DNA from 3 places in the Bradyrhizobium sp. SZCCHNRI2009 genome. Region 3 is predicted to be linked to each of the others. Evidence: predicted binding sites of a transcription regulator. Region 3 holds the regulator's gene; each other region holds the start of a gene.

Region 1 (3,602 bases), 370 kb from region 3:
GCGACGCCGCCTCAATTGCACTGACCGTGGACGCGCCGAATTCGATCAGGGTCGCTGCGGGAGAGCGGATCGGCCTGCGGATTGCAACGGACTCCATTCGGCTGTTGCCGGAGAAAGGCTGATCTGCTGATGACCAAGAGCCCCGTCGTCATCGCCCAGATATCCGACCTGCACATCAAGGCGCCCGGCCGGCTCGCCTACCGCCGCGTCGATACGGCGCGCGCGTTGACCCGTTGCATCACGGAGCTCAACCGGTTCGAGCCGAAGCTCGATCTGGTGGTGATCTCGGGCGATCTCGTCGATACGCCGTCGCCGGCCGAGTACGATCATCTCAAGGATCTTCTCGCCGAGCTCGAAACTCCATTCGTCGCCGTGCCCGGCAATCACGATTCACGCGAGCTGATGCGCGCGGCGTTTCCGGGCGCTCTGCATGGTCAACCCACCAGTCCGCTGAACCGGTGCGTAGAGTTGGCCGATCTCGATCTGCTTCTGCTCGATTCCAGCGTGCCCGGCCATCCGCATGGCGAGCTCGATGAAGCGAGTCTGCAATGGCTCGACGCCGCGCTGTCCGGATCCAGCGAAAGGCCGGCCCTGCTGTTTCTGCACCACCCGCCGTTCGCCACTGGCATCTGGCACATGGACCGGCAGAACCTGCGCAACGCCGACGATCTCGCGGCCGTCCTCACGCGCCATCCGCGGGTGCAACTGATCGGGTGCGGTCACGTTCATCGCGCGACGCTGACCCGGTTTGCGGGCATCCCCTGCACGATCTGCCCGGCACCGAACCATGCCGTCGCGCTCGACCTGGCCGAGCTTCGTCCGCCATCCTTCCGGATCGAGCCACCGGCCTTTCACCTTCATGCCTGGTTTCCAGGACCGGGATTTGGAACGGTCGTCACGCATCAGGTGCCGATCGGGGATTTCGACGGGCCGCATCCGTTCTTCAATCAGGACGGCACGCTCATCGACTGAGGGCGCAAGAACGAAGCGAGGCGGCGGGGTCTGGTCTAGCTCTCGACCTCGAACGTCACGCGCTCCGCCGCGAAGCGCGAGCGCTTGCTGACCAGCGGCGTCCCATCGGCATCGATGTCGGTGCTGTCGACCACCAGCACCGGACGGCCCAGCGCGAGGTCGAGCCGTGCGGCGTCGCTCGCGTCGGCGATGGCCGCCGTGATCCTGGTCGCGCCGCGGCGATAGTCGCGAATGCCGTAATGCGCAAGCAGCGCCGTCATCGAGCGGAGCGATGCGAAGATGTGGCCGGCCTCGGGAAATCGCTCGGACGACAGCCAGGACGTGCTGACGCAGATGGGGGTCTTGTCGGCAAGACGCAGTGCCTCGATTCGGACCAGCGGCGCCCCCGTCTTCAGTCGGAGCGCGTGCGCGAGTTCGCGCGTCGCCGACTCTTCGGACGCTGCGATCAACTGTCCGCGCGGCTCGCGCCCGCCGGCGCCCACGATCTCGGAGAACCTGGTTCGCGATCTCAGGGGATATGACAGACGAGGCGCTTCGACATAAGTGCCGCTGCCGCGCTCGGCGCGCACGAGGCCGCGCTCGGCCAAGGTCGCGAGCGCGCGACGCACCGTATGACGGTTGACGCGGTAGGTTTCGGCGATCTCGGTCTCGCCGGGCAGGCGGGTGCCGGCCGCGAAGCGGCCGTCGGCGATGTCGCGCTCGATGCCGTCGGCCACCCGGCGCCACAGTGCCACGCCCGAGTCGGCGCCCTGCATGCTCATCTGCGGTTCTCCGCTGCACGACCTGAAAATCACGCCCATGTCATCAAACAGTCATGGCGCTTCGTTACGAAGTTGTCTATTAACATAGACAACTTCGCGATAGCAAGTTCGGGGTGAAGATGGAAGGCGAGACCGCGATGCAGGACCGGCGCAGGACGGCGATGCGGGTATTGGCGCATGCCTCGCATGCGGACATCCGCGCCAGGCTCGACGGACTGGCGCTGCCTGAGTATCGCGACCTGCGTCCGGCGGAGAATGGTCTCGTGATGCTGCGGGGCCGGATCGGCGGTGATGGTGCGCCGTTCAATGTCGGCGAAGCGACGGTGTCGCGCGCCGCGGTACGGCTGGAGAGCGGCGAGGTCGGGTTCGGCTATGTGCTCGGACGAGACGCCGGCAAGGCGCGTCTGATGGCGCTGTGTGACGCGATGATCCAGTCGTCGAGCCATGCGCGATCGATCGAGACTCAGGTGGTCGCGCCGCTGCAGGAGCTGATGCGCGCATCGCGGGAGCATCGAGCGGAGGAGGCTGCGGCCACGCGTGTCGATTTCTATACGATGGTGCGAGGAGAAGGCTGATGGCTGCTGCCGCTTCCGATCTGCAGCCTGGTTTCGCCGACAATGTCCTGTCCGCGCAATCGACCTTCCGTACCGTCATGGAGGCCATGGCGCGTCCGGGCAATGTGCGGCAGGTCGAGGGCGATGTCGGCCGGCCGTCGTCGTTGATGCCTGGTGCTGCCGCGATCGCGTTGACCTTGTTCGATCACGATACGCCGATCTGGCTCGATGCGCCGCTCGCCGGCACGCCCGAGGTCGGCGCCTGGCTCAAGTTTCACACCGGGGCGCCGATCGTCGCCGATGCCGCGCTCGCCTGCTTTGCGGTGGCGGCGGACCCCGAAGCGCTGCCTGATCTGAATTCATTCGCGCTCGGCAGTGCTGAATACCCTGATCGCTCGACGACGCTGATCCTGCAGGTGCCGAGCTTGTCCGAGGGGCCGGCGTTCAAGCTGCGCGGTCCAGGCATCGACGGGGCGACATCGTTCCGTGCAACGGTCGCGCCCGCCGATCTGTTCGAGCGGCTGTCGATCAATGAGAAGCTGTTTCCGCGTGGTGTCGATGTGGTGCTGGTCGATGGCTCGTCCATCGTCGCCATCTCGCGAACGACCCGACTCGTTTCCGCAGGAGAGTGAGGCATGTATGTTGCCGTCAAGGGTGGCGAGCGCGCCATCGAGAACGCGCACCGGCTGCTGGCGCATGAACGCCGGGGTGATCGCGATGTGCCCGAACTTTCGCTGGCGCAGATCTCCGAGCAGTTGGGGCTTGCCGTCGATCGCGTGATGGCCGAGGGCTCGCTGTACGACCGCGAGCTCGCGTCGCTCGCAATCAAGCAGGCACGCGGTGATCTGATCGAGGCGATCTTCCTGGTGCGTGCCTTCCGCGCGACCCTGCCGCGCTTCGGTGCGACCGAGCCGGTCGACACCGGTGCGATGCGGGTGCAGCGGCGCGTCTCGTCGACCTTCAAGGACATTCCGGGCGGCCAGGTGCTCGGGCCGACCTTCGACTATACGCATCGGCTGCTCGATCCGCAGTTGGCGGCCGCCGCCGAGCCGGAGCCGCCGGCCCGTGCCGAGGCGCCGAATGCGCCGACGCCACGTGTCACCGATATTCTCGGCCAGGACGGGCTGATCGAGCCGTCGCCGCAAGCCGATGTTGGCGCGCCGGTCGGCGATCTCACCCGCGATCCCCTAGGCTTTCCCGCCGATCGTGATCTGCGGTTGCAGAATCTCGCACGCGGTGATGAGGGCTTTCTGCTCGCGCTCGGCTACTCGACCCAGCGCGGCTACGGCCGCAACCATCCCTTTGCCGGCGAAAT
Region 2 (3,602 bases), on a different contig from region 3:
ATGGCGTTCTGCGGCGCCAATTTCGCGTTGCGTAAGAGCTGACGCGCGGCATCCGGATGCGACGACGCCGCGCGGGATGTCCGCGCGGCGTTTTGTCTCATCGGCTCTGGTGACGCGATCAGCTCGCAGCACGCAGGTTGACGCCGCTCTCGGCGAGCTTGGTCAGCTTCATGTCGGTCGCCTTCTCCTCGTCGAGCGTCTTCTGCAGGACGGCGGCACAGTCGCTGCGGCCGAGTTGCTTGGCCCAGGCGATCAGGCTGCCATAGCGGGTGATCTCGTAGTGCTCGGCCGCCTGGGCGGCGTTGATCAGCGCTGCGTCCAGCACCGCCTTGTCGTCGACCTCGCCGGCGACCTCGTCGGCCTCCTCGATGATGCCGTCGATCGCCGGACAGTCGACCGCCTTGGCCGCGATGCCGTGCATCTTGAACACCTGTTCGAGACGCGTCACATGCGTCTTCGTCTCATCGAGATGGGTCAGAAAGCCCTGCTTGAGCTTCTGATCCGTCGCCTTGTCCGCCATCTTCGGCAGCGCTTTGACGAGCTGGTTCTCGGCGTAATAGATGTCCTGCAGCTGATGAACGAACAGATCGTTCATCGTCTTGATGTCCTTGGTGAACAGTCCCATTTGTTTCACGTCCTCTCGGTTCGGAACATGGCAGGTCCCTCCCCTGACCGATCGTCGCCATGTTCGCTGTGCGCTAACCGGCGGCTACGGCGGTTGTTCCGGCGTGCCGCCCCTGCCGAACCGGTCGCAGGGACGAGGGTTCTCGTGAACCGCGCGGGCGACCAGTTGGACCGAATTGAGGCGGACGGGCCACCAGCTATGTGACCGGAGTGTGACAGACCTGCGCCGCATGGGTCGGAGCTGAGCTGTGTCAAGGACTGCACAAGGCGCGCATTTTAGCATAAGGAACAAGCTGTCACGAATTGCCCGCCTATCGATCAATGGTTTCGCCTCTTTTCCAAGATCTAGTACCGCCCCGCCGGGAGGATGAATGCAGCGCCTGCTGACCACGCTTGGGCGTGGCTTCAAGAAATGGATCGGCTGGAAGCGGCTGGGGATTGCAGCGAGCCTTGCGATCATCGCCTTCGCGATCACGACACTCGTGCGCACGCTGAAGGGCGTCGATGCCGGCGTCATCCTGACCGCGCTCACCGAAATCCCGCCCGGTCACATCGCCCTCGCGGCCTTGTGTGTGGTCGGCGCGTTCTGCACGCTGACCTTCTATGACTATTTTGCACTGCGAACGATTGGCAAGAAACACGTGCCCTATCGCATCGCGGCGATGAGCGCCTTCACCAGCTATTCGATCGGCCACAACATCGGCGCCACCGTGTTCACCGGCGGCGCCATCCGGTTCAGGATCTACTCCGACTACGGCCTGTCCGCGATCGACGTCGCCAAGATCTGCTTCCTGTCAGGCCTGACCTTCTGGCTCGGCAATCTGTTCGTACTCGGCATCGGCATGACCTTGCATCCGGCCGCCGCCACCGCGATGGACCAGTTGCCCCCGGCGGTGAACCAGCTGATCGCGATCGGCATCCTCGGGGCGATCTTCGCCTATCTCGGCTGGCTGACCGCCGGCAAGAACCGGCGCCAGCTCGGCCAGAACGGCTGGAAGGTGGTGCTGCCCTCGGCGCAGCTCACGCTCGTGCAGATCCTGATCGGAGTGGTCGACCTCGGCTTCTGCGCGCTGGCGATGTACCTCCTCGTCCCCGCCGCTCCGCCGATCGATTTCCTGTCGCTGTCGGTGGTGTTCATCCTCGCCACCCTGCTCGGCTTCGCCAGCCACGCGCCTGGCAGCATCGGCGTGTTCGATGCCGCGATGCTCGTGGCGCTGCCGCAGTTCGGCCGCGAGCAGTTGCTGGCCACCCTGCTCGTTTTCCGCGTGCTGTATTTCGTGATCCCGTTCGCGACGGCGATCTCCATCATGGGCATCAGGGAACTCTGGCTGAACGTCGTGAAGCCGTGGCAGGAGCGGCGCCGGCTGAACTCAGCCTGCGAGGACGAGGTCGCCGCCAAGCGCGCCGCGGCCACGGCGCCCGCCGCGGTTCCCCAGCGCATCAAGCGCCACTCCCAGCGCTGAGCAGCAATCGTCTCGCGGATGACGCGACGGTTCGACCCTCGACCGGTTGAACTCGCGTGCGATCCTCTTATTTCCGCCCCACCGCTGACGTGAATCCTTGCGCATGACCCGAATGCCCCTTCGTCCGCTGCTCGCCGCCTGCGTCCTGGCCGGCCTGCTCGCCCCTCTCGCCGCCACCGAGGCGGCCGCGCAGTTCGGCGCAGCGCCGCTGCAGATCAGCTGGGAGGTGCGCAACCGCTTCCGTCTCTTCCGGGAGGAGCGCGACTTCCTGCTGCATACCGAGAGCACGCGCGACCGCTCCATTCTCGCCGCCGAGCAGGCGTTGGCGGTGCAGAGCGACGGCCGCGGCTGGGCCCGGAACGTCGTCAACCGGCTCTGCATCGACCTCGCCGGCCGCATCAACGAGCCGTGCACGCGCGACAACGTCAAGGAAAGCTATCTCACGCCGATCGACCATCCGATCACCGTGCGCCTGACCGGCCCGGTCCCGGTCGGCGCCACCTGCGCGTGGTCGTTCGACGACGGCGACGGGCCGCAGACCTCGACATTCGACTGCGCCGAACCGGTCAACCTGCGCGTCCGCTACGGCCGCCAGACCGTCGCATCCGTCGATGTCGCCAGCCCGGAAGGCACGCAGCAGGTGTCGACCGGAATCCAGGTCCGCGACATCCTGATCGCCGGCCTCGGCGACAGCATCGCCTCCGGCGAGGGCAATCCCGACCGCCCGATCGCGCTCGCCGACGACGGCTTCTGCTTCCGCTCCTATCTCGGCGGCCCGACCGCGCAATATTATCGGCCGAGCCGGGCCGGCTTCAAAGGCGGCCGCGCCTGCGAGGCGCCGGACACGCTGCAGAACTGGCAGAAGCACAGCGCGGTCTGGCTCAACGCGGCCTGCCATCGCTCGCTCTACAGCTACCAGACCCGCACGGCGCTGGCGCTCGCGGTGCGCTATCCGCACGTCGCGGTCACCTACCTGCCGCTCGCCTGCACCGGCGCCACCATCGCCGACGGCCTGTTCGGCAGCCAGCGCGCGCGCGAATGCACGCCCGGCCGCGCCGCGACCACCTGCGCCGGCAGCGTCAACGGCCAGCTCGGCGAGCTGCGCGAGGCGCTGACCGCGGCCAGGCGTCGCCAGCCGGACCGCAAGCTCGATCTGATTCTGCTGTCGATCGGCGCCAACGACATCAACTTCTCCGGTCTCGTCGCCGACGTCATCGTCGATACGCCGACCGAACGCACGCTGTTCAAGCGCTCGGGCGTGATCGGCTCGGTCGAGGAATCGCGCAGCGAGCTGGCGCGCGACCTGCCGCAGGGTTTTGCCAAGCTGCGCGAGGCGCTGAAGCCGCTGGTCGGCGACCTCTCGCACGTCATCTACACCTCCTACGGCAACCCGGCACTGAGCGGCCCCGGCACGCCCTGCCCGGGTGGTCCGGCCGGTTTCGAGGTCCACCCATCGTTCAATGCCAATCCGCAGCGGCTCGCCAAGGTCGCGGGCTTCGTCGAGAACGAGTTCCT
Region 3 (3,602 bases):
CCTGTTCATGCCGGCCAGGAAGCGGACGTTGCCGGGGCTGACCTGCGCCACGCCGTTGAACACGCAATGCGCCGCGGTGAGCACGACGCGCGGCGCGACCAGCGTGCCGGTGCACCAGCCGCCGGTCGAGTATTGCGCGACGGTGACGACGCCGATCGACGACGCCGGCCACGAGGTGGGATCGACGACCTCGCCGATGTGACGGTCGAGCCCGAGCAGTTGCTCCGGACGCGGAGCGGCGATGCCGGCCTCCGCCGATTCCGGCTTCGGCCGCCAGGCCGCAATGGCAGTCTGAGCCTGGACGCGCTGCGGCTCGGTCAACTTGACCCGCTGCACGTCGCGGCCGGCCGATCGCACGCCGCTACGGCCCGCCATCACCAGCCAGGCATAGCCCTGCACGACGTCCTGTTTCACACCGCGGCCGTCGAGCAGCATCAGGCCGAGCATGTATTGCGACTGGGCGAAGCCCTGCGCCGCGGCGCGGCTGAACCAGCGGCCGGCTTCGCCGTAATTGCTCGCAACACCTTCGCCGTTGACGTAGGCGATGCCGAGATAGTGTTGCGCGACGGCGAGCCCCTGATCGGCGGCCTTGCGGTACCACGCCAGCGCCTCGGCGGGGTTGCGCGGTTGGCCCCAGCCGAAGGCGTGCATGAAGCCGACGTCGAACTGCGCCCGCGCATCGCCCTTGGCGGCCAGCGGCAGCAGCCGTCGCATCGCCGCCGCATGCTGCCCGTTGCCTGCCGCCGCGACCGCGTCTTCGAGCTCGGCGGCCGTGGCGCCCGCCGCGCCGCCGAGCAGCACGGCAAGAGATATGATGATGGTCTTGATCAAGGGCGTCCGCTGGGACCGAAACATCGTGACGGGCCACGAAGCAGACACGATCAAGACGGCGGCGGCGTGGCGGAAAGCGGACCGCGATCTCCTCAATCGGGCCGCCTCGCGCCTCACACCTGCTGCGTCCTCACGCCGGATCGCCCCTTACACCTGCTCGCTCTTGGCGAAGCGATCATCGAGCGCATAACCGGCGCCGCGAACGGTGCGGATCGGGTCCTGCTCGCGGCCGGGATTGAGCAGCTTGCGCAGGCGGCCGATATGGACGTCGACGGTGCGCTCGTCGATGTAGATGTCGCGGCCCCAGACACTGTCGAGCAGCTGCTCGCGGCTGAACACGCGGCCGGGATGCTCCAGGAAGAACTCGAGCAGGCGGTATTCGGTCGGGCCGAGATCGATCGGCCGCCCAGAGCGCGCCACGCGGCGCTTCTCGCGGTCGAGCTCGATGTCGCCATAGGACAGCACGGTCGCCAGCCGCTCCGGACTCGCCCGCCGCAACAGGCCTTTCACCCGCGCCAGAAGCTCCGGCACCGAGAACGGCTTGACGATGTAGTCGTCGGCGCCGGTCGCGAGGCCGCGCACGCGCTCGCTCTCCTCGCCGCGTGCGGTGAGCATGATGATCGGCAACTGCCGGGTCTCGGTCCGCGCCCGCAGGCGGCGGCACAGCTCGATGCCGGACAGGCCCGGCAGCATCCAGTCGAGCACGACGAGATCGGGAACACGCTCCTTCAGGCGCGTGTCGGCTTCGTCGCCGCGCGCCACGGTCTCGACCTCGTAGCCTTCGGCCTCGAGGTTGTAGCGCAGCAGCGTCGTCAGCGCCTCCTCGTCCTCCACCACCAGAATTCGGGCGCCCATGTCTGAACCGTCTCTCTCAGTTGCCGGGGATCGTCGATGCGAAGCTCGTCATGTCGCCCTTCGGGCGCTTGTCCATGATCTGCTGGCCTTCGATCATATAGAACACCGTCTCGGCGATGTTGGTCGCGTGATCGCCGATGCGCTCGATGTTCTTGGCGCAGAACATCAGGTGGATGCAGAACGAGATGTTGCGCGGATCCTCCATCATGTAGGTCAGGAGCTCGCGGAACAGCGAGGTGCAGATGGCATCGACTTCCTCATCGCCCTTCCACACCGTCATCGCGGCCGGCAAATCGTGCGCGGCATAGGCGTCCAGCACCGTCTTGACCTGCGACTGCACGAGATCGGTCATGTGCTCGAGCCCGCGGATCAGCTTCAGCGGATGGAAGTCGCTCTCCAGCGCCGCGACGCGCTTGCCGATGTTCTTGGCGAGATCACCGATACGCTCCAGATCGGTCGCCACGCGCATCGCGCCGACGATCTCACGCAGGTCGACCGCCATCGGCTGTCGCCGGGCGATGGTAAGAACGGCGCGCTCCTCGATGATGCGTTGCAGCTTGTCGACCTCGGCGTCGGTGGCGACCACCTTCTGGCCGAGCGCGATGTCGCGCCGCACCAGCGCATCGACGGAATCGACGATCAGCCGCTCCGCGAGGCCGCCCATCTCCGATACCAGACGGGTGAGGTCCTGCAGATCGCTGTCGAACGCCTTGGCGGTATGTTCACTGGCCATGATGATCTCCTGAAGACAATGTCGTCGGCGTCAGCCGAACCGGCCGGTGATATAATCCTGGGTCCGCCGATCGCTCGGCGAGGTGAAGATCTTGCTGGTGTCGTCGAACTCGATCAGCTCCCCGAGATACATGAAGGCGGTCTTGTCGGAGACGCGCGCCGCCTGCTGCATGTTATGCGTCACGATGGCGATCGTATAGTTTTCGGCGAGTTCCTGGATCAGCTCCTCGACCTTGGCGGTCGAGATCGGATCGAGCGCCGAGCACGGCTCGTCGAACAGGATCACCTCCGGCCGGACCGCCACGGTACGCGCGATGCACAGCCGCTGCTGCTGGCCGCCGGACAGCGACAGGCCCGAGGCGTTGAGCTTGTCCTTGACCTCGTTCCACAGCGCGCCGCCGCGCAGCGCCTTCTCGACCCGGTCGTCCATCTCCGACTTGGAGATCTTCTCATAGAGGCGGATGCCGAAGGCGATGTTCTCGTAGATCGTCATCGGGAACGGCGTCGGCTTCTGGAATACCATGCCGACCCGGGCACGCAGCAGGTTCAGATCGAGCTTGGGATCGAGGATGTTGGTGTTGTCGAGCATCAGCTGCCCGGTCGCCCGCTGCCCCGGATAGAGATCGTACATCCGGTTGAAGATGCGCAGCAGCGTGGACTTGCCGCAGCCGGACGGGCCGATGAACGCGGTGACGCGGTTGGTGCCCAGCGACAGGTTGATGTTCTTCAGCGCGTGATGGTCGCCGTAGTAGAAGTTGAGGTTGCGCGCGGTCACCTTGGCCGGCGCATCCGGAAGCTCCTTGCCGTGAAGAGCGTGATTGGGCTGACTGACGGAGACGGACAGTTCGGTCATTTGGTGTTCCTCTCGGCGCCGAGAATGCGTGCACCGATGTTCAGGGCGAGCACGGCCAGAGTGATGAGAAGGGCTCCGCTCCAGGCCAGTTGTTTCCAGTAGGCATAAGGGCTCTGGACGAAATTGTTGATGGTGACGGGCAGGTTCGCCATCGTCTTGGAAAGGTTGAGGCTCCAGAACTGGTTCGACAGCGCGGTGAACAGCAGAGGCGCGGTCTCGCCGGCGACGCGGGCGGTCGCCAGCAGCACGCCGGTGATGAGGCCCGAGCGCGCCGCCCGATAGGCGATGCGGCGGATCACCAGCGAGCGCGGCAGGCCGAGCGCAGACGCCG

The links. The regulator PhoB, encoded in region 3, activates phosphate uptake and scavenging genes when phosphate is short. The targets are predictions, from matches to a motif close to TGTCATNNANCTGTCAT.
Region 1: a site for PhoB is predicted at 1,772-1,788, ahead of phnF (phosphonate metabolism transcriptional regulator PhnF). Genes of this name have one in related genera too.
Region 2: a site for PhoB is predicted at 826-842, ahead of QX041_RS27015 (YbhN family protein). Genes of this name have one in related genera too.

The regions. Positions count from the first base shown of each region.
Region 1 is NZ_JAUEUH010000004.1:510,418-514,019, forward strand. Features, by position in the region: gene QX041_RS17630 (ABC transporter ATP-binding protein) at 1-122, shown strand, start outside; gene QX041_RS17635 (phosphodiesterase) at 130-972, shown strand; gene phnF (phosphonate metabolism transcriptional regulator PhnF) at 1,008-1,733, opposite strand; gene phnG (phosphonate C-P lyase system protein PhnG) at 1,853-2,308, shown strand; gene phnH (phosphonate C-P lyase system protein PhnH) at 2,308-2,919, shown strand; gene QX041_RS17655 (carbon-phosphorus lyase complex subunit PhnI) at 2,923-3,602, shown strand, end outside.
Region 2 is NZ_JAUEUH010000008.1:305,440-309,041, forward strand. Features, by position in the region: gene QX041_RS27005 (hypothetical protein) at 1-42, shown strand, start outside; gene QX041_RS27010 (ferritin-like domain-containing protein) at 119-625, opposite strand; gene QX041_RS27015 (YbhN family protein) at 996-2,087, shown strand; gene QX041_RS27020 (hypothetical protein) at 2,191-3,602, shown strand, end outside.
Region 3 is NZ_JAUEUH010000004.1:138,225-141,826, reverse strand. Features, by position in the region: gene QX041_RS15800 (trypsin-like serine protease) at 1-831, opposite strand, end outside; gene phoB (phosphate regulon transcriptional regulator PhoB) at 979-1,686, opposite strand; gene phoU (phosphate signaling complex protein PhoU) at 1,703-2,419, opposite strand; gene pstB (phosphate ABC transporter ATP-binding protein PstB) at 2,450-3,271, opposite strand; gene pstA (phosphate ABC transporter permease PstA) at 3,268-3,602, opposite strand, start outside.